Regions from separate parts of the Uliginosibacterium flavum genome, predicted to be linked through region 1. Evidence: predicted binding sites of a transcription regulator. Region 1 holds the regulator's gene; each other region holds the start of a gene.

Region 1 (9,825 bases):
GTCTGCGGCTCGTCTTCGTGTCTCGTTTCTATTGCGAATTGGAATAAGGGGGCGCGCACAGGCGCTGCCTGTAGAACCGCTTTCAGTTTGAGTCTTCAGCAGGCATTGCTGGAGAGGCAGGCGGGGAGAGGCTCTTCGAGAGATGCAAAAAAGGCGGCCCGCAGGTCGCCTTTTTTGCAATCAAACTGATCAATTGGCCGAAAATTTCTTCGGGGCAATTTCCTGGATGATCTTCCAGCCGGCGCTTTCGCGTTTGAGCAGGAGGCGCTTGGCGACGTCGTCGTTGAAATCAGATGATCGATAGCGTTGCTTGAAATTCACCTCGCAGCTGTCGGTACTGATTTGCTTGACTTCGAGCTCCTTGAGTTCGACCGAGATGCTGTCCTTGTCCAGACGCTGGGCGCGGAAGCTGCGCCAGTCTTCACGATCCGCGCGGGTCAGGGGCTGGAAGTTGTTGGAGTAGTAGCCCATGTATTTCTTCAGATCCTTGGCGCTCCAGGCGGCAGCCCAGTCCTTGGCGGCGAATTCGCATTGGGCGGGCAGGGTGACAGGGGCGGTCGGTGCGGGCAGGGGCGGTGATTTCAGGGTCGGGCGGCCAGCCATGGCGCCTTCCAGATCCAGATTGAACGGCGCCGGCATGTCCGGGCTGCACTGGGCAACCGTGTCTTGCGGATCGCCATCTTCAGTGTCGGGTGCTTCGCTGATGGCCGGAGCCAGGCCGAGGCCGGGCAGCAGACGGTGGGTGACGGTGAGCACCTGATACTGGGCCTGCTTCAGATCGAATTCGGCATTGGTGTAGGCGCGGCGGGCCTGGAAGAGTTCGTTTTCGGTGTCGAGCAGATCCAGCAGGGTGCGCTGGCCGATGTCGAATTGCTGGCGATAGGCGTCGCGAGCCTTTTCCGTGGAGAGCAGATGCTGATTGAGCAGGCGCAGTTGTTCGCGCAGTTTGCGCACATTGCTGGCGGCAATCGTGGTGGTCTGGCGGATGTCGCGGCAGGATTTTTCGCGCGCATCGATGGCGGCGTTGTATTGCTCGACAGACTGACCGATGCGGGCATTGTCGGCGCCGCCACGGTACAGGTTGTAGTTCATGACGATCTGGGCCATGTCGCTGCGGTAGTTGCCGTCAACGCCGGAGCGGTTGCGTTCAACGCCGCTGGAGGCCCGGAATTCCACTGTGGGGGAATTGGCGGCGCGGCGTACATCGGTCTGGGCGCGGGCGGCACGCAGGTTCGACACGGCAGCCATGAAGCCGGGGTTGTTGCGCAGGGCTTCGGTGAGCACCTGTTTGTCTTCAGGCATGTTTTTGGTCAGATCCGGCGCTTCGGTCAGCACCGGCGGAGCTTCACCGACGACGCGTTCAAAGCGGGCGCCGACGTCATGCAGATTGCTGGTGTCGGTGAGCCAGTTGGACTGAGCCAGGGCGAGGCGGCCACCAGCTTGTTCCAGATCGACGCGACGGCCGACGCCGGCTTGTACGCGCGAGTTGATCTGGTCGTACAGCTCTTTGTGGATGGCCCAGTTTTCCTTGGCCAGATTGGATTGCTGTCGGTAGCGCTGCACGTCCAGATAGGCGCGGGCGGCTTCGTAGGCAATGTCGTCGGCAGTGTTCAGCAGTTCGTAATAACGCGTGGCCTTGGCGAAGCCCAGACGTTTGATGTCGCCGCGCGTGGCACCACCGTCAAACAGCAGCTGGCGCAGTTGCAGGGCGGCGCCGGGGTGATTGAAGTAGTTGCTGGTGCCGGGCGCTGGGTCGTAACGCTCGCGGCCGGCATAGGCCTCCAGATCCAGACGGGGGCGCAGGCCACCGCGGGCGGCTTGCTGCTCGAAGCTGGAGGCGTTGTATTCGTGCATGCGCAACTGGACATCGGGGCTGCGGGCCAGCGCGCGTTCGGTCACCTCATTGAGGGTCGCGGCCTGCAGGTTGCTGCCGATCAGGGCCAGAGAGAGTGCAAGAATTTTGGTGGCGTGCATTTTGATCCTGTTCCAGACAAACCATGTCGACATGGTCGGGGTTCAGTGCTGCGTTATGGAGCCGATATTCATTCAGGGGGGCAAGCAGGCGGCAATTCTATTCTGGCCATGTGTGTTTGTCCTAGGTCAAAGATCACGAACGGCGTCGAAATGAACCCAACAAGCAACTACATCACGTTTTCTGGCTGAAAGATGCATGGCATGAAGCGCTGGCGCTGGAAAAATCTCTGCCTCCACTCACGACTGGGGGCCTTGGCGCTGCTGCTGGGCGTGACCTTGGCCGTCGCTGCGGTTGATGTTGATCGCATGTTGCTGAGCATCACGGGGCGCTATGGCGAAAAGGGAGGCCAGAATTTCCGCGAGTGGCGCGAGATGCTGGGGCAGGCCGGTGCGCTGCCTGAGGCAGACAAATTGCGGCGGGTGAACGAGTTTTTCGGTCGGCACATTCGTTTCCAGAGTGATCAGCAGGTGTGGAAAGTGGTGGATTACTGGGCGACGCCGCTGGAATCGCTGGGGCAGGGGGCGGGCGATTGCGAGGATTATGTGATCGCCAAGTATTTCAGCCTGATTGAACTGGGGGTCGAGCGCAGCAAGCTGCGCTGGATCTATGTGGTAGCGACTCTTGGCACGCCGGGTAACGGGGTGACGGAGCCCCACATGGTGCTCGGTTACTATGCGACGCCGGGGGCCGAGCCGCTGGTGCTCGACAATCTGACCTCCAGCATCCTGCCGGCTTCGCGCCGCCCGGATCTGGCGCCGGTCTTCAGTTTTAACAGTGACGGCATCTGGAAGCAGGGGGCCGGTACGAAGTCGGGGTCGGTGGATCAGCTGTCGCTGTGGCGCGGCCTGATGCAAAAAATGAAGGATGATGGCTATGAGCCGTGAAACGTATTCGCACGGGCGCCTTGGGCGCCGGGAGGAACTGACATGTCCCTGTTAACCCGCCTGTGGTTGAGTGTGCTGGTGGCGATGCTGCTGGCGCTGACGACCAGCTTTGCGCTGAGCGTGCTGACTGCGCGCAACTATCTGGCCCAGCAGCTGTATGCGCAGGCCAGTGACAGTGCGGCTTCGCTGGCTTTGTCGATGTCGCAGCAAAGCAAGAATGCGGCGATGCGCGAGTTGCTGGTGAGCGCGCTGTTTGATTCCGGTCACTTCGAATCCATCACTTATCGCAATATCGAGGGCAAGGTGGAAGTCGAGCGCAAGACCGGCGCCCCGGCTTCGACCGCGCCGGCCTGGTTCGTGGCCATGGTGCCGCTGGACGCTGCGCCGGGTGAAGCGATGGTGTCGGATGGCTGGACGCAGGCTGGCAAGGTGGAGGTGTTGGCAAGCGCGCGTTATGCCTATGCCGAGCTGTGGAGCGGTACGATCAAACTGGCAATCGTCCAGGGCGGGATCGGCGTGCTGCTCTGCATAGCACTGGCCTTGCTGATGCGCTGGACGCAGAAGCCGCTGCGCGCGATTGTCGAGCAGGCAGTGGCGATCGGTTTTCGCCGCTTCGTGATGCTGCCCGAGCCGAACGTGCCGGAGCTGCGCGTGGTGGGGCGGGCGATGAATTCGATGGTCGGCCGGGTGCAGGCCATGTTTGCCGAGCAGGCGGCGCGCATCGAGCAATTACGCAACGACGCCAATCGGGATGCGCTGACCCGTATGCCCAACCGCAGCCTGTTCATGGGCAGCCTGCGCGAGGCGTTGCATGACGAACAGGCCGCGCCCGGCGGTGCGCTGGTAGTGGCGCGGGTGCTGGATCTGGCCGGGCTGAACCGGCGCATCGGGCGCGAACGCACCGACATGATGATCCAGGCCTGCGCCAGCATGCTGGACGAGCACGTGAAAAAGTATGACGAGACGGCGACCATCGCGCGTCTGAACGGCGCCGAGTTTGGCATCCTGCTGCCGGAGCTGGATGCGCAGGGTGCACTGCGCGTGGGCGAAGCCTTGCTGCAGGAATTCGAGCGCATGTACCGGCAGGACTATTTCGACCGCGAACAGCCCGCCGCCATTGGCTGGACGCTGTATCGGCGCGGCGAAGATCTGGGCGGCGCGATGCTGCGCCTGGATGCCTGCCTGATGCAGGCCGAATCCGTCCTGCCACCCTTGGCAGGGAATGCCGGTGAGACGCCGCATATGGCCGCGCGCAGCGACGACTGGCGCAGCCGTATCGAAATGGCGCTGGCGAGTCGCGCCTTCCGGCTGGTGTTTTTCCCGGTCGTGCGGGTGGATGGCTCTACGCTGCACCGCGAAGCCATGTTGCGTATGGTCGATGCCGAAGGCGCCTTGATCAACGCGGGCCAGTTCATGCCGGCGGCCTGCCGTCTGGGCATGACGGGGCAGCTTGATTTGCTGACGCTTGAGTTGGCCATGACGCATCTGGATGAAGAGGCGGGCGATATCGCCGTCAATCTGTCGCCGCTGTCCTTGAGCGATCCGGCCTTCCTGCCGGGCGTGCAGGCCATTCTGGACAATGCCGGACGGCGTGCGCCACGCCTGTGGGCGGAGCTGTCCGAACGCGGGATTGCCGAAAACGGCGGGCTCGACGAGCTGGTCGATTTCGCAGCCGTGCTGAGTCAGCATGGCTGCAAGCTGGGGATCGAACATTTCGGTCGCCACTTTGCCGCGATGCCAAGGTTGCATGCTTTGAGTGTGGATTACCTGAAGCTGGATGGCGCCTTCGTGGCCGAGATCGAGCAGAACGAAGGCAATCAGCGCTTCGTCAAGGCGGTGGTCGATGTGGCGCGCAGCCTGGATATCCAGGTGATTGCCGAGCGCGTGGCCAGCGAAGACGAATGGCAGGCTTTGGCCTCGCTCGGCGTGGCGGGCGTGACCGGCCCGGCGGTGACGGCGCGACTGGGGTGATTTTCGCGAGTCGCGAGTCGCGAGTCGCAAGTCGGCCCGACAGCCCTTGAGGGGAGAGGATTGGGGAGAGGGTGGCGCACGAGCCGAAGCGTGAATCGGTGGCTGTTCTGGTTTTCGCAGGGCCGACCCTTCGGCAAGCTCAGGAGAGCCTTCAGTCGGCCGCCCACGCGTGGTGTGCGACTGAAGTCGCACCTACGGTGGCTGATCGCTCCGCTTGGATTGGATCATTCCCGCGCTCCGGACGAGAACGATTAAGCGTTTGGCGGGGAGCCTGTCGAGGGCCTGAAAATTTGGTGCCTGAAGAGCCTCCATGGGCGGACCTCTTCAGGTATGCCTTGTGTAGATCAATACTGGGCGAGGCTTTTCAGCCATGCCACTCTTGATGGGCCTTTCGCTTTTTGACTGTGATGTAAGAGCTTCTCCTACAAGGCTTTTGCCGCCGGCAAACATTGCCGGAAACTCCTGCCGAATTGCCGTGTTTTCCCCCGTTTGTTCCTGCGCTGGGATGCGTATTGACCAGCCAATAATGCAAGCGTGAAAGGTCCCTTTGGATGACCTTTCCTCAGGCAAGACAGGAAGCGGAGGCTCGGATCATGGTCAAGGTTAATCGGTATGTCGGCAAAACAGCGCGTGAGGCGCTGGCGGCGGTGAAGGCGGAACTCGGTCCGGACGCAGTGGTGCTGTCCAATCGCGCAGTGGAGGGCGGCATCGAGATCGTCGCGATCCCCGCGGACCAGATGGGTGAGCTCTCCGCCACCGTGCGTGAAGCGCGTACGCCGGCCCCGGTGGCCGTTCCGCAGCCTGTGCGTCCAGCGCCGACGGCCCGGCCCGCCAGCCGGCCTGCCGAGGATGACGATTTCACAGTGACTCTGGGCCAGCACATTGCCCGCATGGCCCGTGATGCGCAGCCCGCGATGCCCGCGCGTGCCAAGCCCACGCCACAGTTCGAACAGCGTCTGGAAATCCGTCCGCAGCATGAAGCGGAAGGCAGCCAGATGAGCGTGCGCAGCTTCAATCCGCCGCGCGTGCAATCCAATGGCGAGCCCTATCCCGAGTCCAGGCCTGAACCCAGGCAGACTGCGGCGCCCGCAGCGCGTCAAGCGGCGCCGTCCCGTCCGGCCGCAGCCCCTGCACCGGCAGCACGCGACGCGCACATTGAGGCGCTGGAAGCCTCGAATGCGCGTCTGGCCGATGAGCTTGGCTCGATCAAGGGTATGCTGGAACGCCAGTTGGCGGGCTTTGCCTGGAGCGAAATTTCACGCAACGCGCCGGCCCGCACCCAGATGATGAGCGAGCTGCTGGAAGCAGGTTTTTCCGCCCAGATGGCACGCAGCCTGACCGAAGAACTGGCCGGTGATCTGGCCCCGGCTGAGGCTCGGAATGCGGTCAAGAGCCGCCTGAATCGGCAGCTGAAACTGATCGATAGTGATGCAGATATCATCGAGCGCGGCGGCGTCTATGCGATTGTCGGGCCTACCGGAGTGGGCAAGACGACCACCGCCGCCAAGCTGGCAGCGCGCTGCGTGGTGCGCCACGGGGCGGACAAGCTGGCCCTGATTACCACGGACGGATACCGGATCGGCGCGCACGAGCAACTGCGCATCTATGGCCGGATTCTGGGCGTGACCGTGCATGTGGTGCGCGACGCCTCCGATCTGCGCCAGACCCTGCAGGATCTGCGCGGCAAGCACATGGTGTTGATCGACACGGTGGGCATGTGCCAGCGTGACCAGATGGTGCTGGAGCAATCCTCGATGTTGACGGCCGCAGGTTGCGTGCGTCGCCTGCTGGTGCTGAACGCCACTTCACGGGGTGATACCCTTGATGACGTGGTGCGTGCTTACGATGGCCCGGATCTTGCGGGATGCATCCTGAGCAAGGTGGATGAAGCCGCTTCGCTGGCGCCGGTACTGGATGTGGCGTTGCGCAAGGAGCTGCAGGTGTATTACGTGGCCAACGGGCAGCGGGTGCCGGAAGATCTGCACCTGCCCAATCGCAGCTACCTGATCCACCGGGCCTTGCGGGAACTGGGGGCTGATTCGGCTTTCAAGCTGGATTCAGCTGAGGCCTGTTTGCTCATGGCCGGTCAGCAGGCCGGTGGTCATGGAGCCGCACAGGCGGCAATGCGGGGAGCGCGCTAATGGATCAAGTCATGATGGATCGCAGTGCAATGGATCAGGCGGAGGGCTTGCGCCGCCTGTTTCGTGCCGCACCACCGGAAATGCTGGCAGTGCTGCCGTGTGGAACGGTGACGACACCTTGGGTGGCGAGCCAGTTGCGGGCGCGTGCCTTGGCGGGTCGGCAGGTGCTGGCGCTGGACGAATGGCAGGCCTGCGGCAATCTGGCCGATTGTCTGGGCGCGTCGCCGCGCTTTGATTTGCTGCAGGCCGTCGAAGGGCAGGTGGGGGAAGCGCAGTGCGTGCTGGAAGTGATGCCTGGGTTGCGCCTGGCGCAGGTCGGCCGGCTGGTGCGGGCGCTGGGCAGCGAACGGGTCATCACACAGCGGACCCTGGCGCAACTGCAGGGTTTGCAGGCCGGGTGCGACGAGTGGTTGCTGCTGGCGCAAGCGGGCGAAATGCAGACCTTGTCACCGCTCTTGCTGGCCGCACCGCGTCTGGCGTTGGTGGTCGATGCGCAGCCGAAGTCGGTGACGACGGCCTGGGCAAGTCTCCGTCGCGTGGCGCGCGAGGTGCCGCAGATGGCTTTCTCGATCTGCCATGCCGGTGAATACGATGCGCAGACTGAAGCGGTGTTGAGCAGCTTTTGCAAACTGGCGGCCAGTCGTCTGGGCGTGCAGGTCGAGCAGATTGGCAGTCTGGGCGAGGCGCTGGCAATGGGCAGCGACGCACGGACGGCTCTTGCAACTTTCATGCAGCGTCTGCTTCAGGTTTGCCGCAATCCTGCCGCTAAGCCTTTTGAAACCCGCTTTCCGGCTAGCCCGGCGAGCGTTCGGCTGAGCGTGCCTTAAAGTTGAAATAGAAGCCGGCAGACCTGCCTGTTCGAAGCGTCGGCGGCGGGCCGCAGCGCGAGAATGAAAACACTGCCCTGAGTCACGAAAGCTTCGGGCGGATCGCAGACCAGAAAAAAGAGAGATCACCATGTACAACGCAGCTGGAACACTCGATAAAGACCAGCTCATCACGCGCTACGCGCCGCTGGTCAAGCGCATTGCCTACCATCTGATGGCCAAACTGCCTGCCAGCGTGCAGGTGGACGACATCATCCAGAACGGCATGCTCGGCTTGCTGGACGCGATTACGCGCTATGAGGAAGGCTTGGGAGCGCAGTTTGAAACCTACGCCGTGCAACGTATCCGTGGCGCCATGCTCGATGGCCTGCGTGAAAACGACTGGCTGCCGCGCAGCCTGCGCCGTGAAATGCGCCGTATCGAAGGTGCCGTGCACACTCTGGAGCAACAGCACGGGCGTCAGCCGACCGAGCGCGAGCTGGCCAAGGTGCTGGACATGGAGCTGGGCGATTATCAGAAAATGTTGCAGGAGGCGCGCGGGTATCAGCTGGTGTACTTCGAGGATTTTGGTGACGATGATGATGACGACTTCCTTGAGCGTCACATGATCGGCGAAGCCAAGGATCCACTCTCCCTGCTTGAGGATCAGCACATGCGCAACACACTGATTCAGTCCATTGAGGATTTGCCTGAGCGCGAAAAAATGGTGATGGGTCTCTATTACGAAGAGGACATGAATTTGCGCGAGATCGGCGAGGTGCTGGGGGTGTCGGAATCTCGTGTGTGCCAGCTGCATAGCCAGGCGATTGCCCGTTTGCGTTCGCGCATCTCGGGTGGGCGCGAGGCAACGGCGCGTCGGCGTCCGCAGCGCGCGACAGCGGCCTGAGTGGTGAGCTGGGCGCACCGGGGAGAGATTGAATGCAGATGATCAGCATTGCTGGTTTGCTCATCGGCTTCCTGTCCATCGTTCTCGGGCAGGTGCTTGAAGGCGGGCATATCGGCTCGCTGGTGCAGCCCACGGCATTTCTGATCGTGATGGGCGGCACCGTTGGAGCCGTGATGGTTCAATCCCCCTGGCGCACTTTCAAGCAAGGTCTGCAAATGGCCAGTTGGGCGTTCAAACCGCCCGTTCCACGGGGTGAAGACATCATTGCAGATGTCGTTTCCTGGGGGGGGGTGGCACGTCGGGAAGGTTTGCTGGCCCTTGAGGCGCGCATTGATGCGCAGCCCGATCCCTTTGTGCGCAAGGGCTTGCAACTGCTGGTTGATGGCCTGGAGCCGGATCGTATCCGCGAGGTGATGGAGGTCGAAATCAGCGTGTGGGAAGCGGATATGAAACAGTCGGCCAAGGTCTGGGAGGCGGCTGGCGGCTATGCGCCCACCGTCGGTATTCTTGGCGCCGTGCTGGGTCTGATTCACGTGATGGAGAACCTTTCCGAGCCCTCCAAACTCGGCGCCGGGATTGCCGTGGCTTTTGTGGCCACGATCTATGGCGTGGGATCGGCCAACCTGATTTTCCTGCCTCTGGCCAAGAAGCTTCAGACCACGATTGCGCAGCTCGTACTGGTTCGCGAAATGGTCATTGATGGCTTGATCGGCATTGCCCACGGCGATAACCCGCGCCTGATCGAGAGCCGCCTGCAGAGTTACGTGCTCTGATTTCAGATGTTTGCGGAGAGCAGGCTGAAGAGCCTTGCTGCGCTTGCCTCTCTGCGATGCCTGCCTGCGCAGCGAGTGTCCGTGCGGCTCTTCAGGCAGCTTCGATTCTGAGCATTTGCCCGCGCGGCTGTGCAGCACGTCACATTGAGCTGAGAATTGTCAGGACATTTTGGCGTATTGCGGGTTACCCTGATCCCCTTTCCGTTTTTCGTCCTTTGCCACGATGAGTATCAAGTTTCGCCCCGCCCAACTCGGCGACATTCCCGCTATTGCCGCATTGCTTGCCAACCTGTTTGCTATCGAGCAGGATTTCACGCCTGATCCGGCCCGTCAGCTTGCCGGCCTCAAGCTGATGCTGCCGCGTGAAG
Region 2 (9,825 bases), on a different contig from region 1:
GTCGGCCAGATCGCGCGCACCGCCATTGCCGCTGAGCGGCCACTGCAAGCCACCCTGCTGCGGCCCTCCGCCGTGATTCAGGCAGGTCAGATGGTGAAAGTCATCACACAAGGCACGGGTTTTTCCGTCAGCAACGAAGGCCAGGCGCTGGCCGCCGCCAGTGCCGGCCAGAGCGTGCGCGTGCGCCTGGCGAACGGCAATATCGTCAGTGGCATCGCGCGGGCGCAGGGTTGGGTGGAGGTACGCAACTGAGTGCGCCACCCACCACTCATCGCCAAACTTCTCAAGAAATCTCCCGACAGGCCGTTGCATAAGGCATGGCTGGTTGTCAGGCACGGCAAAAACCCCTAAAGTTTTTGCTGTATCCTCCGATAAGCCAAGTGTGGCATCGCGAATGCCTTATACAAAAACAGGCCTCGCAGGTATCACGCATACCTTGAGCCAAAGGGAAACGCCGTGAAAATCGAAAACACAATCAAGTCACCCGGAGCTGTGGGCAGCGAGACCAAAACTCGCCCCGCACGTGAGGCGACAACCAGTTCCAGCGCCGCGAGCGGGTCGAAAGTCCAGCTCTCCTCGCTGTCCAGCCACCTGCAGCAGCTCGAAAAAGTCATCGCCGAAACACCGGTGGTCGACAGCGGCAAGGTCGAGGAGATCAAGAGTGCGATCTCGCAAGGCCAGTTCCGGGTCAATCCGGAAAAAGTAGCCGACGGGCTGATCAACAGCGTGCGCCAGATGCTGGCTGCGCAGCCGCGTAGCGCGTGACGATTCCTGATCGAAGCGCGCTGCGTCAGCGCCTGCTCACATTGCTTGCTGCGGAAACGCAGCAAGTCAATGAATTCATCGCGCTTCTGGAACAGGAGCGCGATGTGCTGGCCGGGCATGACGTAGAGCCGCTTTTTGCTCTTTCCGAGCAAAAATCCCGTTTTGCCCGCCAGCTCCAGCAACTCGGTGACGGTCGCACCAGCGTGCTGCACCAGGCTGGCCTGCCGAACGACAAAACCGGCGTCGAAACCCTGGTCGGCAAGGACGGGCAACAGATCTGGGCCAGCTATCTGGCCGCAGCCACCCGGGCGCAGCAACTCAATCAGGAAAATGGCGCGCACATCACTGCACGCCTGTCCCAGAACCACCAGGCACTGGCCATACTGATGGCCCACTCTGACCAGCCCACCGTATACGGGCCAGACGGATCATCGCGCACCCGCCCGGGCTCTCGCCTGCTCGGCAGCTATTAACCTGACCAAGCATCACCCGAAGACCCGCACGCAGACTTGCTCTGCAAGCAATCCACCTGCACACCCAATACCTATGTGCCTTGGCAGCAGGCATCTCTGCAAACACACGTTCAGCAAGCGTCTCCAGACAGATAACTCTGGCGTCTGTTGACATACGGTCAGCGGCCATCGTCGTGGCTCTTTGGCCGCAAAGCGAGACGCAGCGCCAAAGGCCTCCCGAGCCGGAGCCGTGCGGCTTCAAGCTCTAATTCCTCAAGGAGTGCCGCCCACCTCCTCACGCGGCGCCAAACGGGTATTCTCTGGCGTTCCCAACGCACCATCCACATTGCGCATTTGCGGATTAACACTGACTTCGGTTGTTGTAGAAGGTGCGTTAGCCACCTCTGGCGACATGGACTCGACCTGGATCGTGACGCGCCGATTGCGCGAGCGTCCATCCGCCGTAGCGTTGTCGGCCACCGGGCGTTGATCGCTGTAACCGGCGGCCGTCATGCGCCCCGGCGCGACGCCAGACTCGACAAACAGGCGCACCACCGACGATGCGCGCACCGCTGACAACTCCCAATTCGACGGAAAAAAAGCGGTACTGATCGGCAAGGTATCGGTATGCCCTTCGATCTTGATCGGAAAATCACCGGCCGCAATCACCTCCGCGACGGCTTTCAAAGCGCGTTGCGCATCAATCCCCAGTTGCGCCTCACCAGGCTTGAACAAGGCACTGGCATTGATCTCGATGGAAATCCCGTTAACGCCCTCCGTCACCCGCACCTGCCCGCCCGCCACCATCGGCTCAAGCACACGCTTGACCTCCTCAGCCATGCTGCGCATTTTCTGGCGAAATTCGGTGCGCTTGGCCTCTACTTCGGGGTTTGCTTTAGGCTGACGCGAGATAACCTGAACAATCGGCGAGCCACTCGCCAGCGTCGGCGTCACCATCGCCACGCCCTGCTCATTGGTGGCGCTGCGAAAGGCATTCACCATTGAACTGGAGAGCACGCGATACTTGCCTTCGTTCACCGAGCTGATCGAATACATCACTACAAAAAAAGCAAACAGCAAGGTAATGAAGTCCGCATAGGACACCATCCAGCGTTCGTGGTTTTCGTGCTCTTCTTCCTGGCGACGACGGGCCATACACACTCCGGCAAAGGAAAAACGGAAACTCTCCCATTGTTTACGGACAAAAGCACCCGGAGCTTAAGCCGAGCTCCAGCATTCCCCTCCATCAACTCGGCAAACGTAAACAGCAACGGGCGCGGTGTTTACACACCGCGCCCGCTTTGCATTGAATTAGGCTGGCTTACTTTTTGACTTCGGTGATTTTGACACCCAGACGCGCCCGCACGCCACTGATGTACGCACGCAGATCCTCTTCACCCAATGCCATGGCATAACGCTGACGAATATCCTTGATCCGCGCTGCGTCATCCGCCACTTTCGGAGCACTAACTGAATCAATCCGATAGATCACATAATCCTGATTGCGAACGATGCCAGCGTAAGCCGGGAATTTATCGGTCTTTGCGCCGAACACCGCCTTGCGGGCCTCGCCGCTCAAGCCCGCCGTAGAACGCTTCACTGCACGAGCAGCTTTCCACGACGCCGCGGTCAAAGCTTCACCAGCCGTCAACTTAGCCAGCGCGGCTTCACCATTTGACTTGGCCAGCTTTGCGGCTTCTTCCGCCTTCGCAAAAGCCTCCACTTCGGCGGCAACTTGCTCCAACGGTTTCACGCTGGCAGGTTTGTACTCAACAATCCGGGCCGAAACAATTACGTTCTCACCCAGCGCCACCGCCTCAGTATTCAGGCGATTGGCAATCGAATCACTGGAGAACAAAACGGCCTGCAACTTCGGATCCTGCAGCACGCCGGCCGGCAATGCGCTACGCGACAGCCAATCAGTCTGCACCAGCGTCAGCGACAATTTCTCGGACACAGGCTTCAGTGAGTCGGGCTGATCATTCACCAGATTGCTGAACTGATCAGCCAGCTCGGTGAAACGTTTTGTGGCGGCTTGCTGGCGAGCACCCTCAACAGCCTCTGCCTTGCTATCTTCAAAGCTCTTGGTCTTGGCCGCCTCGGTCAACATGATGATGTGATAACCAAACTCGGACTCGACCACACCCGAGATTTCTTTCTCGTTCAGGGCATAGGCCGCATCGGAGAACTCCTTGACCATATCGCCGTAAGCGAACGAGCCCAGATCACCACCCTTTTCAGCCGAACCTTTGTCGTCTGAACTTTCCTTGGCAATCGCTGCAAACTTGCCTGGAGCCGCCTTCACCTTCGCCAGCAGCTCTTCAGCCTTCTTGCGCGCGGCGGCTTTTACGTCCGCTTTCGCTGCAGCATCCACCTGCACCAGAATGTGGCTGGCACGACGCTTCTGCGCTTGCTCAAGGCTCTTGATATTTTCCTTGTACCAGTTGCGCGCATCTTCGTCGCTCACCTGGATCTTTTTGGCAATCTCGGCAGTACTCAATTGCACGTACTCAAGCTTCACTTGCTCGGCCAACTGGAACTGGGCCTGATTGGCATCATAGTAAGCCTTGGCCGCATCCGGTGACAGCTTCACGCCAGCCATCAGGCTCTTGGCATCAAACACCAGTTCGGAAATCGTGCGCTCTTCGTTGTCCAGCGCGATCCAGCGCTCAGCCGTAGCCTGCGGCGTCACCGCAGACTGCACCACTGGCGCCAGAAGCTGGTTCTGGGCAATGCTTTCCCGTACCTGCTGCTGGAAGCCGTCGCGCGTTTTGCCCTGCATGGCAATCATCGAATCATACAAACGCAAGGAAAACTGACCGTTTTCCTGGAATTCTGGACGGGCCTTGATGAAAGCCTGCACCTGGCTATCAGGCACCACCATCTTGCTCTCGCGGATCGTGGTCTTGACCGCAGCCTCATTGATCAGACGATCCAGCACGTTGTTGCGGAACTCAGGCGATTCAAGCACGGAACGATCAAACGCGGCGCCCATCTGCTCACGCAACGCACCTTCCTGATCACGGACGGCGGCATCAAGCTGTTGGCTGACAATATCCACCGAGCCTACGCGCGCAGCAACGTCATTGCCGCCACGGTTGCTGAAGTAGGACTCAATACCAAACAAGGCAAGAGGAATCGTGAGAACGCCCAAGATTATTTGAGCAATTTTGGGGTTATTGCGAACAACATCAAACATGATGAGCGACCATTATTGGTAATTTTGATATGAAAAAAGCGAACTCTCGTTCGCCTTTTTACATTCTGGCGGAGTGGACGGGACTCGAACCCGCGACCCCCGGCGTGACAGGCCGGTATTCTAACCGACTGAACTACCACTCCACTAATTCCAGGCAAACTGCAGGTTTCTGGTGGGCGCTGACGGGCTCGAACCGCCGACATTCTCCGTGTAAGGGAGACGCTCTACCAACTGAGCTAAGCGCCCCCGACCAGTACGCTACCGCGCCTAGGAAAGCCGATTAGTTTACCGCATCTTTCAAAGCTTTGCCAGGGCGAAACTTCGGCACCTTGGCGGCCTTGATCTTGATCGTTGCACCGGTGCGCGGATTGCGACCGTTCCGGGCGGCGCGTTTGCCGACCGAGAAGGTGCCGAAACCGACCAACGTAACGTCATTATTCTTTTTCAACGATTGCTTGATTGCAGCGATGGCTGCATCCAGAGCACGGCCCGCTGCAGCCTTGGAAATTTCTGCCTGTTTCGCGATGACTTCAACCAGTTCGGATTTGTTCACAACAACCCCCTCAGTGTTATCAAGCCTTGAATAAATGCAAGCGATGCAATCAAGCGCCAGTACTGTCTCAACGGCATATCTTGTCTGCGGCAAGTTTTATAACAAGCCCCATTTGATTGGTCAAGCGGCTATGCAGCGAAGACGCCCATTTCTGCGCTCAAAGCCCATTTGGCGGGCGTCTTGCGTTGGAGAAATACGACAAATCAGCGAATGGCAATGCGCCGGAAGACTGTCAGCAAGAGTTCTTCGAGGAATAATCGCGCATTCAGCGGATGGCTGGCCATGCGCCGATGCGCCTCAATCTCGCGATATGCCGCCAACCAGGCTTCGCCACGCCCCAGCGCCTGGCGAGTCAGTTCGCTTGTGTAATCACTGAAAAATCGGGCCGAGCCACCTTCGGCGACACGCGCACCATCACTGAGCCAGCGTTGCAACCAGGCAATCAGGATCGGCATGGTAAAGCCCGCCTCCTGCGCACCCTTGGCCTTCAGACGGCTTTCCCAATCGGCGGCCAGCTTGAGTGGATCTCGACCGGCGAGATTTGCGAGATCGCTGGCAAATTGCTTGCGCGCATCCGCCAGAACGCCTTTGGCATACACGCGCGCAGCCAGCGGCAAACCGCTGGCAAAACCCAGCAACGCCAGATTACTGATGCCCTGCTGCTTCATCCAAACTGCCGCCTGCTGTGGACTGGGGCGCGGAAAATCGAGCACCTGACAGCGACTGCGGATGGTTGGCAGCAAACGCCGCGGCGCATTGCTTAGCATTAGATACACCGTACTGCCAGTCGGCTCCTCAAGCGCCTTGAGCAGCGCATTGGCAGCAGCCAGATTCATCGCCTCGGCTGGATCAATGATCACCATCCGTCGCCCGCCGGCATGCCCCACGGCACCAACCTCCAGCGAAGCCTGCAGGGCACGCACCTGATCAATCAGGATCTGGGTGGACTTGGCCTTTTCCTTCTTCGCAGGCTCGGCGCTTTCGCCATCTTCGCTTTCTTCCGCAGCCAGGTCCGCCGCAGGCACCACGCAAAAATAGTCAGGATGATTGCCCGAGGCAATCCAGGCGCAATCCGGACACGCACCACAGGCAAAGCCTTGCGCATCCGGCGTGCGGCACAGCAAGGCGTGCGCCAGATGCCCGGCCAGCAAACGTTTGCCGCTGCCTTCGGGGCCGCAAAACAACAAGGCGTGCGGCAAACGCGCGCCACGTCCGCGCAAATCCTGCCACAGCGGCATCAACCAATCCGGAAGTGCTTCAAGACTCATGCGAAACGCGCCTCCAGGCATTGCAGCACATCGGCACACACGACTTGCGGATCACGTGCCGAGTCGATCACGGCGATTCGCCCGCTGCTGGCTTCGGCGCGCTGCAGGTAAGCATTGCGTACGCGCTCGAAAAAATCGCACTGCTCGCGCTCGAAACGATCTGCATTGTCACGCCCGCTAGCCAGGCGCTGCGCGGCAATCGCCGGCGGCAGATCGAACAGAAAAGTCAGATCGGGCTGCAAGTCGGGATGAACCCAGGCTTCCAGTGCACGAAATTTATCGACAGACAAGCCGCGCCCGCCGGATTGATAAGCAAAAGTGGCATCACTGAAACGATCACTGACCACCCAGGCGCCGCGCGCCAGAGCCGGCTCGATCACCTGCGCCAGATGCTCGCGACGCGCCGCGAACATCAGCAGCGCCTCGGTTTCCAGATGCATCGGCTCGTGCAGCAGCAATTCACGCAGTTTCTCGCCCAGCCGCGTACCACCGGGTTCGCGCGATTGCACGACCTCATAACCCCGGCTGCGCCCCCATTCGATGGTCGCCGCGATCTGCGTACTCTTGCCCGCGCCGTCGATACCCTCGAAGGTGATGAAACGTCCACGTTCGCTCATTATTTTTTACCCGATTTCTGATAGCGCTGAACCGCGCGATTATGTTCTTCCAGCGTGCGCGAGAACTCGCTGCTGCCATCGCCACGGGCCACGAAGTACAGATAATTTCCGCTCGCCGGATGCAGCGTCGCCCGTAATGCAGCCACGCTGGGCATGGCGATCGGCGTGGGCGGTAAGCCACCGCGCGTGTAGGAATTAAAGGAAGTATCCGCCTGCAGATCGCGCCGGCGCAGATTGCCATCAAAACCCGGCCCCATCCCGTAAATGACGGTTGGGTCGCTCTGCAATGGCATGCCGATGCGCAAACGATTAATGAACACCGAAGCAATCTGCGCGCGATCCTGTGCCTGCCCTGTTTCCTTTTCAACCACCGAAGCCAGCACCAGTGCCTCGTAGGGCGTCTTCAATGGCAGGTTTTGAGCGCGCTCCTGCCACTCGCGCTGCAACTGCTGCTGCATGCGCTGCTGGGCGCGGCGCAGCAGTTCCAGATCACTACTGCCCCGCGAAAAACTATAGGTGTCGGGTGCAAACAAACCCTCCGGCAGCGTACCGGGCGCCCCCAGACGGACCATTATTTCTGCATCACTCAAGACTGCCGTTTCGTGCGCCAATTCAGGATGCGCATTTAGCACAGCGCGTACGCGCGCAAAATTCCAACCTTCGATCAGGGCCACATCAGAGTAAGCATTCGCGCCCGTCGATAGCAGCGAAACCAATTCCCAAGCCGTCAGCGGCTTGTCGATCCGGTAGCTGCCGGCCTTGATGCGGATGGAATGGCCGCTGAGCCGTGCCAGCCAACTCAATGCCGGCGGCCACACTTCCACGCCAGCGTCGGCGACCTTGCGCGAGATCAGCCGCATGGATTCACCGCGCGCAATCTCGAAATCGACCGTCGGCTGACGCAAAGACAAAGGCTGCGTGGCGTACCAGCCCACCACGGCAGCGAGCACCAGTAACAGAAACAAACACAGCTTGAACAGACGGGAAATCGTACGCAGCATCGGCAAAGTGAATCTTCGATAAAGCCGGGCCGGGCCGGCGGCGCCCTATAATAGCGGAAACAACAGAACCCCCTACAGGACACCCGACATGAACGCCCCCTGGTCTGAATTCCTGCAAGCACATGGTGCATCCATCGATGCTGCTACACCTGATCAAATCAGCTTCCGCACCCCGCGCGAAGAAACCACGCTAGCCGCCCGCAGCACGGTGCTCGTGCCCCTGATACACCTGGGCCTGATCCACGCCGCCGGTGAAGAGGCCGCAAATTTTCTGCACAACCTCGGCTCCAACGACATCAAGAAGCTTGCGCTGGAGCGTGCCCAGCACAACAGCCTGAATAGCCCCAAGGGCCGCATGCTCGCCAGTTTTGTGATCTGGCGCAGTGAAGCCGGCTTCAGCCTGGCGCTCTCGGCCGACCTGCATGCATCCATCCTCAAGAAACTTTCGATGTACGTGCTGCGCGCCAAAGTCAAACTCTGCGACGGCGGCACCGAACGTGTGCTGCTCGGTCTGGCCGGTCCGCAAGCCACTGCCGCGCTCGCCGCCGCTGGCTTGTCCGCGCCAGCAGAGGTATTGGGCGTTAGCCAGGGCGACACGCGCGTCGTCCATCTGGATGGCGAACGCTATCTGATCGATTGCCCGGCAGAGGCCGCTGCCCAAGTGTGGCAAACACTGACCGATGCGGGCGCTGCCGCAGCCGGCACAGCCGCTTGGCGCTGGCTGGACATTCAGGCTGGCCTGCCGGTGGTCACCGCGCAGACTCAGGATGAGTTCGTGGCCCAGATGCTGAATTTCGAACTGCTCGGCGGCGTGAATTTCCAGAAAGGCTGCTATCCCGGCCAGGAAATCGTCGCCCGCACGCAATACCTTGGCAAGCTCAAGAAACGCATGGTCCGCGCTCACGTGGCCGAAACATCCGACGCGCAGGTCGGCGCCGACGTGTACGCCCCCGAATTTGGTGAGCAATCCTGCGGCAAGCTGGTCAGCGTGGCGGAGTCGCCCGAGGGCGGTTTCGATCTGCTCGCAGTGATGCAGATCTCGGCCTTCGAGGCAGGCGAAGTTCATCTGGGCGCTGTCGATGGTCCGCTACTGAGCCTGGCCGCTCTGCCCTACACTGTGGATTGAAACAGACTGAAGAGCCTCACCCAGCGGGCATCTGCAGACACCCCGCCTGTACATGCCCGTGTATATTGACTAAACAGGCAGGTATCGCGCAGATCGAGTCTGCGCGGGGCTCTGCAGACAGGCCAGATTACGCCATCGGGCCCAGCAAACGGACTTCGCGCTGCGGGAAGGGCAATTTGATACCCTCGCGCGCGAAGGCCTCCAGCACCGCCAGATGAATCTCGCCGACGGCCAGCGGATTATCTGCCACGCCCACCCAGGGCTTGATGGCAATGCTCACGCCGGACTCCTCCAGCGCGGCGATCTGCACCAGTGCAGCCGGCTCGGCCAGCACGCGCGGGTTGGCGCTCAACACCTCAAGCACCACGGCCAGCACTTGATTCATGTCCGAGTCGTAAGCCGCACGCGCACGCAGATCAAGCTGGCGGATGTGGCCATAGTTGTGCAGGATTTCGCCGACCAGCTTGCGATTCGGCACGACCACGCGCGAATTATCGGCATGCGTCAGCACGGTGTTGAACAGGCTGATCTCACTGACCACGCCCTCCACGCCAACAACGCTGATGTACTCACCGATACGGAAAGGGTGAGTCAGGATGATGGTCAGGCCCGCCACCAGATTCGACAGCAGCCCCTGCATCGCCAGCGCGATCCCCGCCCCCGCCACACCCAGGCCGGCAATCAGCGGCAAAAGCTGCACGCCCAGATTCTGCAAGGCGATCACGCCGAACAGCGCCAGCACGATGACGCGCGCCACGCGCACCAGCAGCAATTCCAGATCCGGTTCCAGATGCAGGCGCGTCAGCGAATGCTTGAGCATCTTACCGACCCAGCGCCCGGCATA
Region 3 (9,825 bases), on a different contig from region 1:
CGTCTTCAGGCAGGCATGCCGCAAAGCCGCGCCAGATCTTATCCTGCCGGAATCCATCGTGAAAACGCTTGCCGGGCGCGCCTCCGCAAGCACTCTCACCTCAGTCCTCAGCACTCATTGCTCAGCACGCCGCCGCAGGCGGGCCGCCACACACCGCGCAATGCGGGTCACGACCATAACGCATTTCACGCCAGCGCATCGCCAGGCCATCAAGGATCAGCAAGCGGCCGACCAGGGTTTCGCCGCAGCCGACAATGAGTTTGAGCGCCTCGGCGGCCTGCATGGCACCGATGATGCCGGTGAGCGGGGCGAAGATGCCGGTGACGGCGCAGCGCATTTCGGCAACATCGTCACCCTCGGGGAAAAGGCAGTGATAGCAGGGATTTGTGCTGTTACGCAGATCAAAGACAGACACTTGCCCATCGAAACGCACCGCAGCACCGGACACCAGGGGCTTGCGGTGCTGGAAACAGGCACGGTTGATGGCGTGACGGGTGGCGAAGTTGTCGCTGCAGTCGAGCACCAGATCCACGCCGGCGACCTGCGCTGCTAGTTCATCGCCGGCCAGGCGCTGTTCAACGATGCTGACGCGGGTCAGCGGATTGACACGCGCCAGCGTGGCCTGCCCCGAAACAGCCTTGTTGTGGCCCACAGTTTCGAGCGAATGCAGGATCTGGCGCTGCAGATTGGTCAGATCCACGGTATCACCATCGCACAGGACGATTTCGCCCACGCCAGCGGCGGCCAGATACATCGCAGCGGGCGAGCCCAAACCGCCGGCGCCGACAATCAGCAGCTTGCTGGCGGCAATTGCCTCCTGCCCCTCGACGCCGATTTCAGGCAGGAGGATGTGGCGGGAATAACGCAGAAGCTGATCGTCGTTCATGGCAAGCGGCATGCTAAGAAAGGTGGCAAGTGTAGCCGCTGAACAAGAAAAAGCCCGCACGGCAGGGCCGGCGGGCTGTTGATGTTTTCCTGCACGTCAGCTACTCACACCGACCTCGGCGGCCTTGCGGCGCCGGGTTGCGGGCTTGCGACGTACTGCCCCCGGATCGAATTCGCCATCGAGCGATTTGAGCGCATCCTTGCGGGCCGCGAGGGCCATCTTGAATGCACCGTCTTCGCCGTATTTCTTGACGGAGAACTTAACCCTCTTGCGCCGCCCATCGGGCAACGGCCAAGAGGCGACCCAGAACCAGCGCTGCTTCTCTTCCGGCAGATCGCGGGTCTCTGATGCGCAATACCGGCATACACCGACAACGCCAGAACGATTGTTCTTTTTGACGATGTTGGAATACTCGCGCATGGAAAACGGTGGATATTTGGCGATCACTTCGTCCCTGAAGGACTTGGCGGCAAGAAATGATTTCTGTTTGCCGCCGTGCACGCCATCGCTGAAATGCTTGCGGAAGATCACGCCGCGCCGTTGAACGGTCACGAGCCAGCCGTGGGTACGACTGACTTCATTATCAACACGGCTGATTCCGTAGACACTGCCTCGGCTCACTTCAATCCTCCATCTGCTGTCGGGGTAACGGCGGCGATAGAGTGATTCTCGGCGAGGAATCGGAAAACTTTAGGGCTTGATACGGCAGACGCCAAAGCAAAAGTTTTTTGATCTTACGAAAACAAAGCCTGCACCCCTTCAGCAGAGCATTGCAGTGGCGGAAAAAGTCCTGGTATTCACAAGCACTCAGCCCTTGAACACCTGCCTGAAGACCCGCACAGGACGGCCTTCATCAGACAGGCATACCAGAAAGCCACGCCAGACAAGGGTCTTCAGGCGTTCTCACAGAGCAAAGCCAAACCTATCACGGATCAAGGAAGCCGCTGATCGCCCGCCACTAAGATCCGGACATCAACTTCCAACCCGACCCTGAAGGAAAAGATCATGGATTGCAGCAGCCAGAATCACGTAGACACCCATCTTTTCGACGCACGCGGCATCAGCAAGCGTTTCCGTCACTCGGCCATCTTTGGCGCGATTGAGTCGCTGGATGACGGCGAAACCATGCGCTTCATCAACGACCACGATCCTCTGCCCCTGCTGGCCCAAATCGCCACGCGCTACGGCAGTCAGGTGGTGCCGGAATACGTGGATCGCAGCGGCCCGGTGATCATCAATTTCCACATCCGCGCCCTGGCGCCCGAAACCGCCGCTGACGAAAAAGTCGGCTCCTGCGGTGGCTCAGGCGGCGACTGCTGCGGCGGACGCTGAGCTCAGCGCAGTCCAGATAAAAAAGACGCTACGGCGTCTTTTTTTACGGCACTTCTCCCTTCACAACCTCACTCCCACAGCATCTGCCCGCCCGCCTCCAGCCAGCACAGATAGGCGCGCAGGTCGAATTCGAGCTGGTGATAATCCGGCTCCATGTGGCAGCACAACTGGTAGAAGGCCTTGTCGTGATTGCGCTCCTTCATGTGCGCCAGCTCATGCACCACGATCATCCGCAGAAATTCCTCCGGCATGGTGCGGAACATCATGGCAATGCGGATTTCGCGCTTTGTCTTGAGCTTGAGCCCCTGCACGCGCGAGATGGTGGTGTGCGTGCCCAAGGCATTGCGGATCACGTGAATCTGATTGTCGTAGCTGATCCGCGCCAGCGGTGGCGTGCTGCGCAGGTAGCGGCTTTTCAGCTCGCCCACATACTCTTGCAATGCACGTTCATTGCGCACGGTGTGGGCCTTTGGGTAACGCTGATGCAAGCGCGCGCCCAGCTCGCCAGCCGCAATCAGCTGTTGCACCTGGTCGCGCAAGGCTTGCGGATAGCCGGCCAGATAGGCGACAGGCGTGGGGGGAAGAGTGGCAGACATGGCGCAATTGTACGTGGGCTCTGCCTGCCACGCCGGCAAAGGAATCTGCGATCAGTACGGATCAGCGCGCGAGCTCTTCCTTCGCAGCGCTATCCAGATACCGCTGGACGACCTGCATCGGCTTGCCCTGCGCCATCACCCGAGCCAGATCCTGAGCGGCCAGGATTTGCTGCGCACTCATGGCCTCGGCCAGCTTGCCGCGTCGCTCGTTTGCCTTGGCTCCGAGGGCAAAATTGCCGGGCTCGACCAGCGCGTACAGCGCGTAAGCCAGCACCTGATCCGCAGCTACGCCCCGCCCCGCCCCGTACATATCTGCCAGACTGAGGCAGGCACGAAAATCATCCTGATCGGCTGCCCGGCCATACCAGCGCGCGGCCTCAGCAAAATCCGGTTCAAGGCCCTGCCCTTCCTCATACATCGAACCGAGACGGTACTGCGCCTCCGCATCGCCCTGATCCGCAGCGGTGCGATACCAGCGCAGAGCCTCATGAAAATCCTGCAACACATCACTTCTGACGTCACGATAGATCCGGCCCAGCTCCGTCTGCGCCAACACATCGCCCTGCTTTGCCGCCAGCAAAAACCAGCGCAGCGCCTCTTCGTAACGCTTAGCCTGGACGTTGATTTCGCCCAGCGCGTACTGTGCCTTGACGTCACCCTGCTCAGCCGCCAGGCGATACCAGCGCGCGGCCTCCTCATCGCTCTGCGCCACACCCAAGCCATTGGCATACAAACGACCAAGATTGCGCTGCCCCTCCGCGTCCCCCTGATCCGCCGCCAGGCGATACCAGCGCTCGGCCTCGGCATAGTCCAGCAGCAGCCAGCCCTTTTCATGCTTCATGCCAAGATTGTTCTGCGCAGACGCGTCACCTTGCTCAGCCGCCAGACGATACCAGCCGACCGCTGCGGCCCGGCTCCGCCGCACACCCATTCCCTGTTCATACATGAAGCCGATGCGGCTCTGCGCGTACGCGCTACCCTGCCCCGCCGCAAGGCGATACCAGCGCAAGGCCTCTTGATAATCCTGAAGCGCGCCTTGACGATCGAGGAGATAGAAATCGCCCAAAGCCTCCTGCGCGGGCCTGTAACGCTGAGCCGCCGAACGCCGAAGCCAGCGCTCGCCCTCCTTGGCATCCTTGGGCACGCCCTGTCCCTTCAAGTACATGGCGCCCAGATTGAACTGCATGAACTTGCTGCCGGCCTGTGCCAGCGGCAGCCATTCGCGCGCGGCAGTCTGAAAATCACCCTTCTCGTAGGCGGCAGCACCCGCCTCGAAACCCGCCCATGCGGCGTTCGCCAGCAGACACAGGGCGCAGGCGGCGATCCATGTGGCGACACGGCTCATACAGATCAAGCCGTGATCAGATCAACTTTTGACATCGGAATGGCGCTCTCCATAACAATAGTTACCGCAAGCGTGGGGTCGATCACGCCTTTACCGAACTCCATAGCCTCCTGAATGGCGGACGCGAACAACAATGGCCACTCGAAAGATGACGCACAAAACTGCTTCACCAATGGCAAAAACACCGGCCAAAGTGCCTTCAGGTAATTGATCGGGATATCGGCAGGCCGATGGCCATCGGGAATGCGGGGAATACCAAAGTCGGCACGCCCGCCAGAGCTTGCTACGTGCTGAAAAATAGCATGCAGATCAGGTAGCTGCTGACAACCAAGGTGTTGCGCGGTTCCTGCGGCCAGACTCCATACTGAATACTTGGATTCAGCCAATGCCTTGTTCAGGGCATCGCCAAAATAGTACTTCTGCCCATTGTCCGTTTCAACAACCATGAACCTCGAGTTTTCGCCCTCTCCGTTCGCAAGGGCCTCGACGCGCACACTTGCTTGACAGGCATACCCAGCCAACGCGCCCAATGCTGTCAGCAAGGATTCGACGTGAACGCCTTTTTCGTCCTTCATTCCAGCCAGCAAGCGCTGAAGAACCTCTTTGCCCCCGATCTTCGCACCAATGAAAGGGTCTTCTTTGCGTCGATCTTCAATCGCACGCAGCAAAGCCAATGTCGCAGGGTGCACAGGCTCGGCTTCAGAGTGCACCGACTCGGGAAGGCTAGCTCGTTGCGCTACGTTCGGCGGCCTCGATGCGTGTTGATTCGATTTTGCTTGCTTGCTCAAAGCAGAAGAAGCTTTCTGCCTCGAAGCCACCTTCTCAGCCACTTCACCTAGCTGCCGTCTGGGCGACTCAATTCGCCAGAACATGAAAGCCGACAACAGAACACATATAACGCTCATCACTCCCGCAATACGTAACTCACCTGACAACTGACCAGGCCGACGCGAATAGGTCCCATAGTCGGACTTGGTTAAATAAATATCCGGTTTGTCTTGGCTATAGACGACATCGAGAATTTCAGGTGCCGCAATCTGCCACAGAAAACCGAGCGTTTCACGTCCGTAGTGACTATGCCCATCCACTTCATACACAAAGCTCAACTCGTAGGCCACCGCTGCGCCCGAAGAACGATTGACATCGACCTTACGGGCACTGAGCACTCTTGCCGCAGCAAACACCGGCGCCTTATTGATTGCCTCATATTTGCGAGACAGGCGAATAGGATCTTTCGCCATCCAAAAGAAGCTGATGAGAAAGATGCCAAGCAAAATCAGAACAGTCTTTTTAGATATCCTCACGCTTCGCCCCCTGAACGTCTGAACTATAAATCCGCCTCAACCAGATTGCCCTTCAACTCCATCCACGCCCGCCGACCAGAGGCTTCGCCCTTGCCCATGAGCAGATCGAAAAGCTTGTCGGTTTCGGCGACGGCGTCCTGATCCATGGTCACCGGCAGGACGCGGCGGGTGGCGCGATCCATCGCTGTTTCGCGCAGCTGGGCGGGCTGCATTTCGCCGAGGCCTTTGAAGCGGCCGATTTCGAGCTGGTCTTCGCGGAAACCTTCCTTGGCGAGGCGATCGCGGATGGATTGCAGTTCGCCGTCGTCCAGCGCATACAGACGGCGTGCCGGACGTTTCTTGCCTTGGGCCGGCACGTCAACGCGGTACAGCGGCGGCAGCGCGATATAAACGTGGCCAGCTTCGACCAGCTTGGGGAAGTGGCGCAGGAAGAGCGTCAGCAGCAGGGTCTGGATGTGCGAGCCGTCGACGTCGGCATCGGCCATGATGATGACCTTGCCATAGCGCAGATTGGCGAGCACCGAATCGGCAGCCTGCGGCGTATGCGGATCGACGCCGATGGCGACCGATACGTCGTGAATTTCGGCGTTGGCGAACAGCCGGTTCGGATCGATTTCCCAGGAGTTCTGCACCTTGCCACGCAAGGGCAAAATCGCCTGCGTTTCGCGTTCGCGGGCGAGCTTGGCCGAGCCGCCGGCGGAATCGCCTTCGACCAGATACAGCTCGTTGTCAGCGATGTTCTCAGACTCGCAATCGGCGAGCTTGCCGGGCAGCACGGCGACGCCGCTGCTTTTGCGTTTCTCGATTTTCTGCGCGTCCTTTAAACGCGACTGGGCCTGCTTGATCGCCAGTTCGGCAATGGCCTTGCCATGTTCGGCATTCTGGTTCAGCCAGGCCTCGAAGGGGTGCAGCAGCATGCTGGAGACCAGCTTCACGGCTTCGCGGCTGTTGAGCTTTTCCTTCACCTGGCCCTGAAATTGCGGATCAAGGATGCGCGCCGAGAGCACGTAGCTCATCTTGCCGCACACGTCTTCCTGCTGCAGCTTGACGCCTTTGGGCAGCAAGCTGTGGTGTTCGATGAAGCTTTTCACCGCTTCGAACACGCCGCCACGCAGACCGGACTCGTGCGTGCCGCCAGCCACGGTGGGAATCAGATTGACATAGCTTTCGCCCAGCTGCACGCCGTCAAACCAGCCGAAGGCCCAAGCCGCGCCTTCGCCGGGCGCGAAGTCTTCATCGTCGCCCGCGTATTTTTCGGCGGCATAAATCGGCACAACGGCGTCGGCGCCAGAGGTGATCTCACGCAGATAGCCCGGCAAACCTTCCTGATAGCGCCAGTCCTGCTTGGTGAAGCTGCCATCGGCCTGCTCCACTTCCAGATACACGCGCACGCCGGGCAGCAGCACGGCCTTGGACCGCAGCAGGCGCTCCAGTTCGTTCATCGGCACCTTGGGCGAATCGAAATACTTGCCGTCCGGCCACACTTTGACGCGGGTGCCGGTCTGCTTGCCGCAGCTGCCGACTTCATTGATCTGACCGATCTCGCGTCCGCCATTGGCGAAGGCGATCTCGTAGATCTTGCCCTCACGGCGCACTTCGACCTCCACGCGCAGCGACAGCGCCGTGGTCACAGCCACGCCAACGCCATGCAAACCGCCGGAAAAAGCGTAGGCCGAGTTGCCGGACTTCTTGTCGAACTTGCCGCCCGCATGCAGCGCCGTGTAGGCCAGCACCACGACCGGGATCTTTTCTTCGGGATGCAGACCGACCGGAATGCCGCGCCCGTCATCGGTCACGGTGATCGAGCCATCGCGCAGCACCAGCACATGCAGGTTCTTGGCGAAGCCACCAAGGGCCTCGTCGGCCGCGTTGTCGATGACTTCCTGAATCATGTGACACGGCGAGTCGGTGCGCGTGTACATGCCAGGGCGCTCGCGCACCGGCTCCAGGCCTTTGAGAACGCGGAAGGAGGATTCGTCGTATTGCTGCTGTGCCATGGCGGTGCGGTCAGGAGGTGGAATTCGAGGGCCGAATTCTTTCACATCGCGAGGCTTTGCAGGGTTGGATTTCAGACCTGAATCGCAAAGCCTGATCAACGGACAGGCATGCTGGAGAGCCTCATGGGGCGGACCTCCCGATCAGGTATGCTCGAAGAGCCTTGCCAGTTGGGGCTCTCCAGCCCCCTCTATACGCACGACCTTTTGCCGTGCGCTATCGCCGACCAGCAGCGTGACTGCAGACTTGGGCACGCCCAAGAACTTCGCCAGAAAAGCCAGCAGGCACGCATTGGCCTTGCCATCCACGGGCGGCGCGGCAAGGCGGACCTTCAGCGCATCGCCATGCAAGCCCGCGAATTCGGTGCGCTTGGCCCCCGGCTGCACATGCAGGGAGAGCGTCACCGAGCCATCCGGCTGGCGACGAATCGGTGCCGTATCCTTGCTCACACGAACAACAAATAGGAAAAACCGCCCTGCACCCGACTGAGCACATACAGCAGGATCTGCAAAAGCAGCAGCAGCAAGATGGGCGACAGATCCACGCCGGAAATCGGTGGCAGGATGCGCCGGAACGGCGTCAGAAAGGGTCGCGTCAGCGCATTGATCGGCCCGGCAAACGGTGAATACGGATTCACCCAGGAAATGACCGCGCCCAAGATCACCACCCCGAGCAACAAATACAGGGCCGAGCGCAGCAACTCAAAGCCCCCAATACTCAGAATACCCAACAAGACCGATACGGGCTGGCCAAGGCGGTGACCGCTCAGCAGCGCCAGAATCAAGGCCAGCAGTGCCTGCAGCAACCAGGCCGGCAGCAGCACACTCAGCTCCAGCTTGCCAACGCTCGGCACGATCCGCTGAAAAGGCAGCACAGCCCAATTCGTCGTAGTCAGCACAAACTGCCCCAGCTGGGTGATGAAGGAAATGCGCATGAAGCGCATGGCCACGCGCACCAGCAAAAGCATCGTAAAGAACCCGAATACCGCTTTCAGGATCATTGCCAGAATTTCGATCAGCATTTTATTTCCTCAAGCGTTGTCATTGCCAAGCTGCTCGCCCATCTCCGCCCCACGTGCTGCTGCGGCACTCAACGCACGCTGAATCACGGCGGAAAAATCGTCCGCTGTCATGCTCTTCAAAGCAGCTTCAGTCGTCCCACCCTTTGACGTGACCCGTTCGCGCAACACTGCGGGCGCTTCCGTACTGCTGGCCGCCAGTGCCGAAGCCCCCACCAAGGTCTGGATCGCCAGCAGGCGCGCCGTCTCGGCCGTCAGCCCCAAGGCCTCGCCACCGGCCTGCAAAGCCTCGATAAAATAGAACACATAGGCTGGACCACTGCCAGAAAGCGCGGTTACGGCGTCCATCTGGCTTTCATTCTCCAGCCACACGCTGCTGCCGGCCGCCGCCATGATCCGGCTCACCGCTTCACGCCCAACCTCCGACACGCTCGCATCCGCCACCAAACCTGTAATACCCTGCCCGATCAAGGCCGGTGTATTCGGCATAGCACGCACCAACGTCGGGTAGCCACCCAGCCAGCGCGACAGATCGGCCAGACGCAAACCGGCGGCAATGCTCACCACCAGCTGCCGCGTCAATTGCCCGCTGACCGGCGCCAGCGCCTCGCGCATCTGCTGCGGTTTTACCGCCAGCACCAGCACATCGCAATCAAGCGCAGCGGCATCCAGTTGCGCAACGGCACGCACGCCGAAATCAGCCTGCAAACGTTCACGTGCGGCTTCGTAAAGCTCGACAACCTGGAGATCAGCCGCCACAAAGCCCTGCTTGAGCAAACCGCCAATAAGCGCGGAGGCCATGTTGCCGCCGCCAAGAAAAGTAATTTTCATAATTCATTGAGGAGTGAGGAGTGAGGAGTGAGGGGTCTACAAACCCCGCACTCCTGACGCCTCTCGCGCTCAATCCACAATTTCAGAAATATTTACCGCATCTACAATCTCGACAGCATTTACCAAGAGCCGACTGCTTTCCTTCTCACTCCATATAATTTCTGACACCAAAAATCGCCGTCCCTACGCGCACCATTGTCGAACCGGCCGCAATCGCCAGCCCCATATCGGCCGACATGCCCATCGACAAAGTATCCAGCGTCAGCCCCGACTCACCCTGCAGCTGATCGCGCAAATCAGCCAGCAAACGGAAGCGACTAATCAACAGATCCGCATCTTCACTCGGCTCAGGAATACCCATCAGCCCGCGCAGCTTCAGATGCGGCAAAACGGCTACAGCACGCGCCAGGGCTGGCAGCTCAGCCGGAGTCACCCCGCTTTTACTCGCCTCACCACTCACATTTACCTGCAGACACACATTCAGCGGCGGCAAATGCACATCGCGTTGCTCGGACAAG

What was found. The regulator FliA, encoded in region 1, starts transcription of late flagellar genes. The targets are predictions, from matches to a motif close to CTAAAGTTNNNNNNNNNNNNGCCGNTA.
Region 2: the regulator FliA is predicted to act here: its motif matches at 2,414-2,440, upstream of motD (flagellar motor protein MotD).
Region 3: the regulator FliA is predicted to act here: its motif matches at 1,554-1,580, upstream of ABXR19_RS18065 (AP2 domain-containing protein).

What each region holds. Positions count from the first base shown of each region.
Region 1 covers NZ_JBEWZI010000004.1:191,174-200,998, reverse strand. Annotated here, with positions in the region: gene ABXR19_RS05790 (TolC family outer membrane protein) at 190-1,974, opposite strand; gene ABXR19_RS05785 (transglutaminase-like cysteine peptidase) at 2,176-2,859, shown strand; gene ABXR19_RS05780 (bifunctional diguanylate cyclase/phosphodiesterase) at 2,902-4,830, shown strand; gene flhF (flagellar biosynthesis GTPase FlhF) at 5,424-6,971, shown strand; gene ABXR19_RS05770 (hypothetical protein) at 6,983-7,798, shown strand; gene ABXR19_RS05765 (RNA polymerase sigma factor FliA) at 7,929-8,684, shown strand; gene ABXR19_RS05760 (flagellar motor protein) at 8,717-9,457, shown strand; gene ABXR19_RS05755 (GNAT family N-acetyltransferase) at 9,681-9,825, shown strand, end outside.
Region 2 covers NZ_JBEWZI010000001.1:47,100-56,924, forward strand. Annotated here, with positions in the region: gene flgA (flagellar basal body P-ring formation chaperone FlgA) at 1-252, shown strand, start outside; gene flgM (flagellar biosynthesis anti-sigma factor FlgM) at 457-765, shown strand; gene ABXR19_RS00225 (flagella synthesis protein FlgN) at 762-1,238, shown strand; gene motD (flagellar motor protein MotD) at 1,491-2,372, opposite strand; gene ABXR19_RS00235 (SurA N-terminal domain-containing protein) at 2,539-4,416, opposite strand; tRNA gene ABXR19_RS00240 (tRNA-Asp) at 4,483-4,559, opposite strand; tRNA gene ABXR19_RS00245 (tRNA-Val) at 4,587-4,662, opposite strand; gene ABXR19_RS00250 (HU family DNA-binding protein) at 4,697-4,969, opposite strand; gene holB (DNA polymerase III subunit delta') at 5,173-6,237, opposite strand; gene tmk (dTMP kinase) at 6,234-6,854, opposite strand; gene mltG (endolytic transglycosylase MltG) at 6,854-7,855, opposite strand; gene ygfZ (CAF17-like 4Fe-4S cluster assembly/insertion protein YgfZ) at 7,944-8,981, shown strand; gene ABXR19_RS00275 (mechanosensitive ion channel family protein) at 9,109-9,825, opposite strand, start outside.
Region 3 covers NZ_JBEWZI010000028.1:2,030-11,854, forward strand. Annotated here, with positions in the region: gene ABXR19_RS18060 (HesA/MoeB/ThiF family protein) at 122-886, opposite strand; gene ABXR19_RS18065 (AP2 domain-containing protein) at 983-1,507, opposite strand; gene ABXR19_RS18070 (DUF2249 domain-containing protein) at 1,892-2,218, shown strand; gene ABXR19_RS18075 (M48 metallopeptidase family protein) at 2,287-2,814, opposite strand; gene ABXR19_RS18080 (SEL1-like repeat protein) at 2,876-4,159, opposite strand; gene ABXR19_RS18085 (hypothetical protein) at 4,165-5,463, opposite strand; gene ABXR19_RS18090 (DNA topoisomerase IV subunit B) at 5,487-7,460, opposite strand; gene ABXR19_RS18095 (DUF167 domain-containing protein) at 7,602-7,907, opposite strand; gene ABXR19_RS18100 (YggT family protein) at 7,904-8,479, opposite strand; gene proC (pyrroline-5-carboxylate reductase) at 8,489-9,307, opposite strand; gene ABXR19_RS18110 (YggS family pyridoxal phosphate-dependent enzyme) at 9,453-9,825, opposite strand, start outside.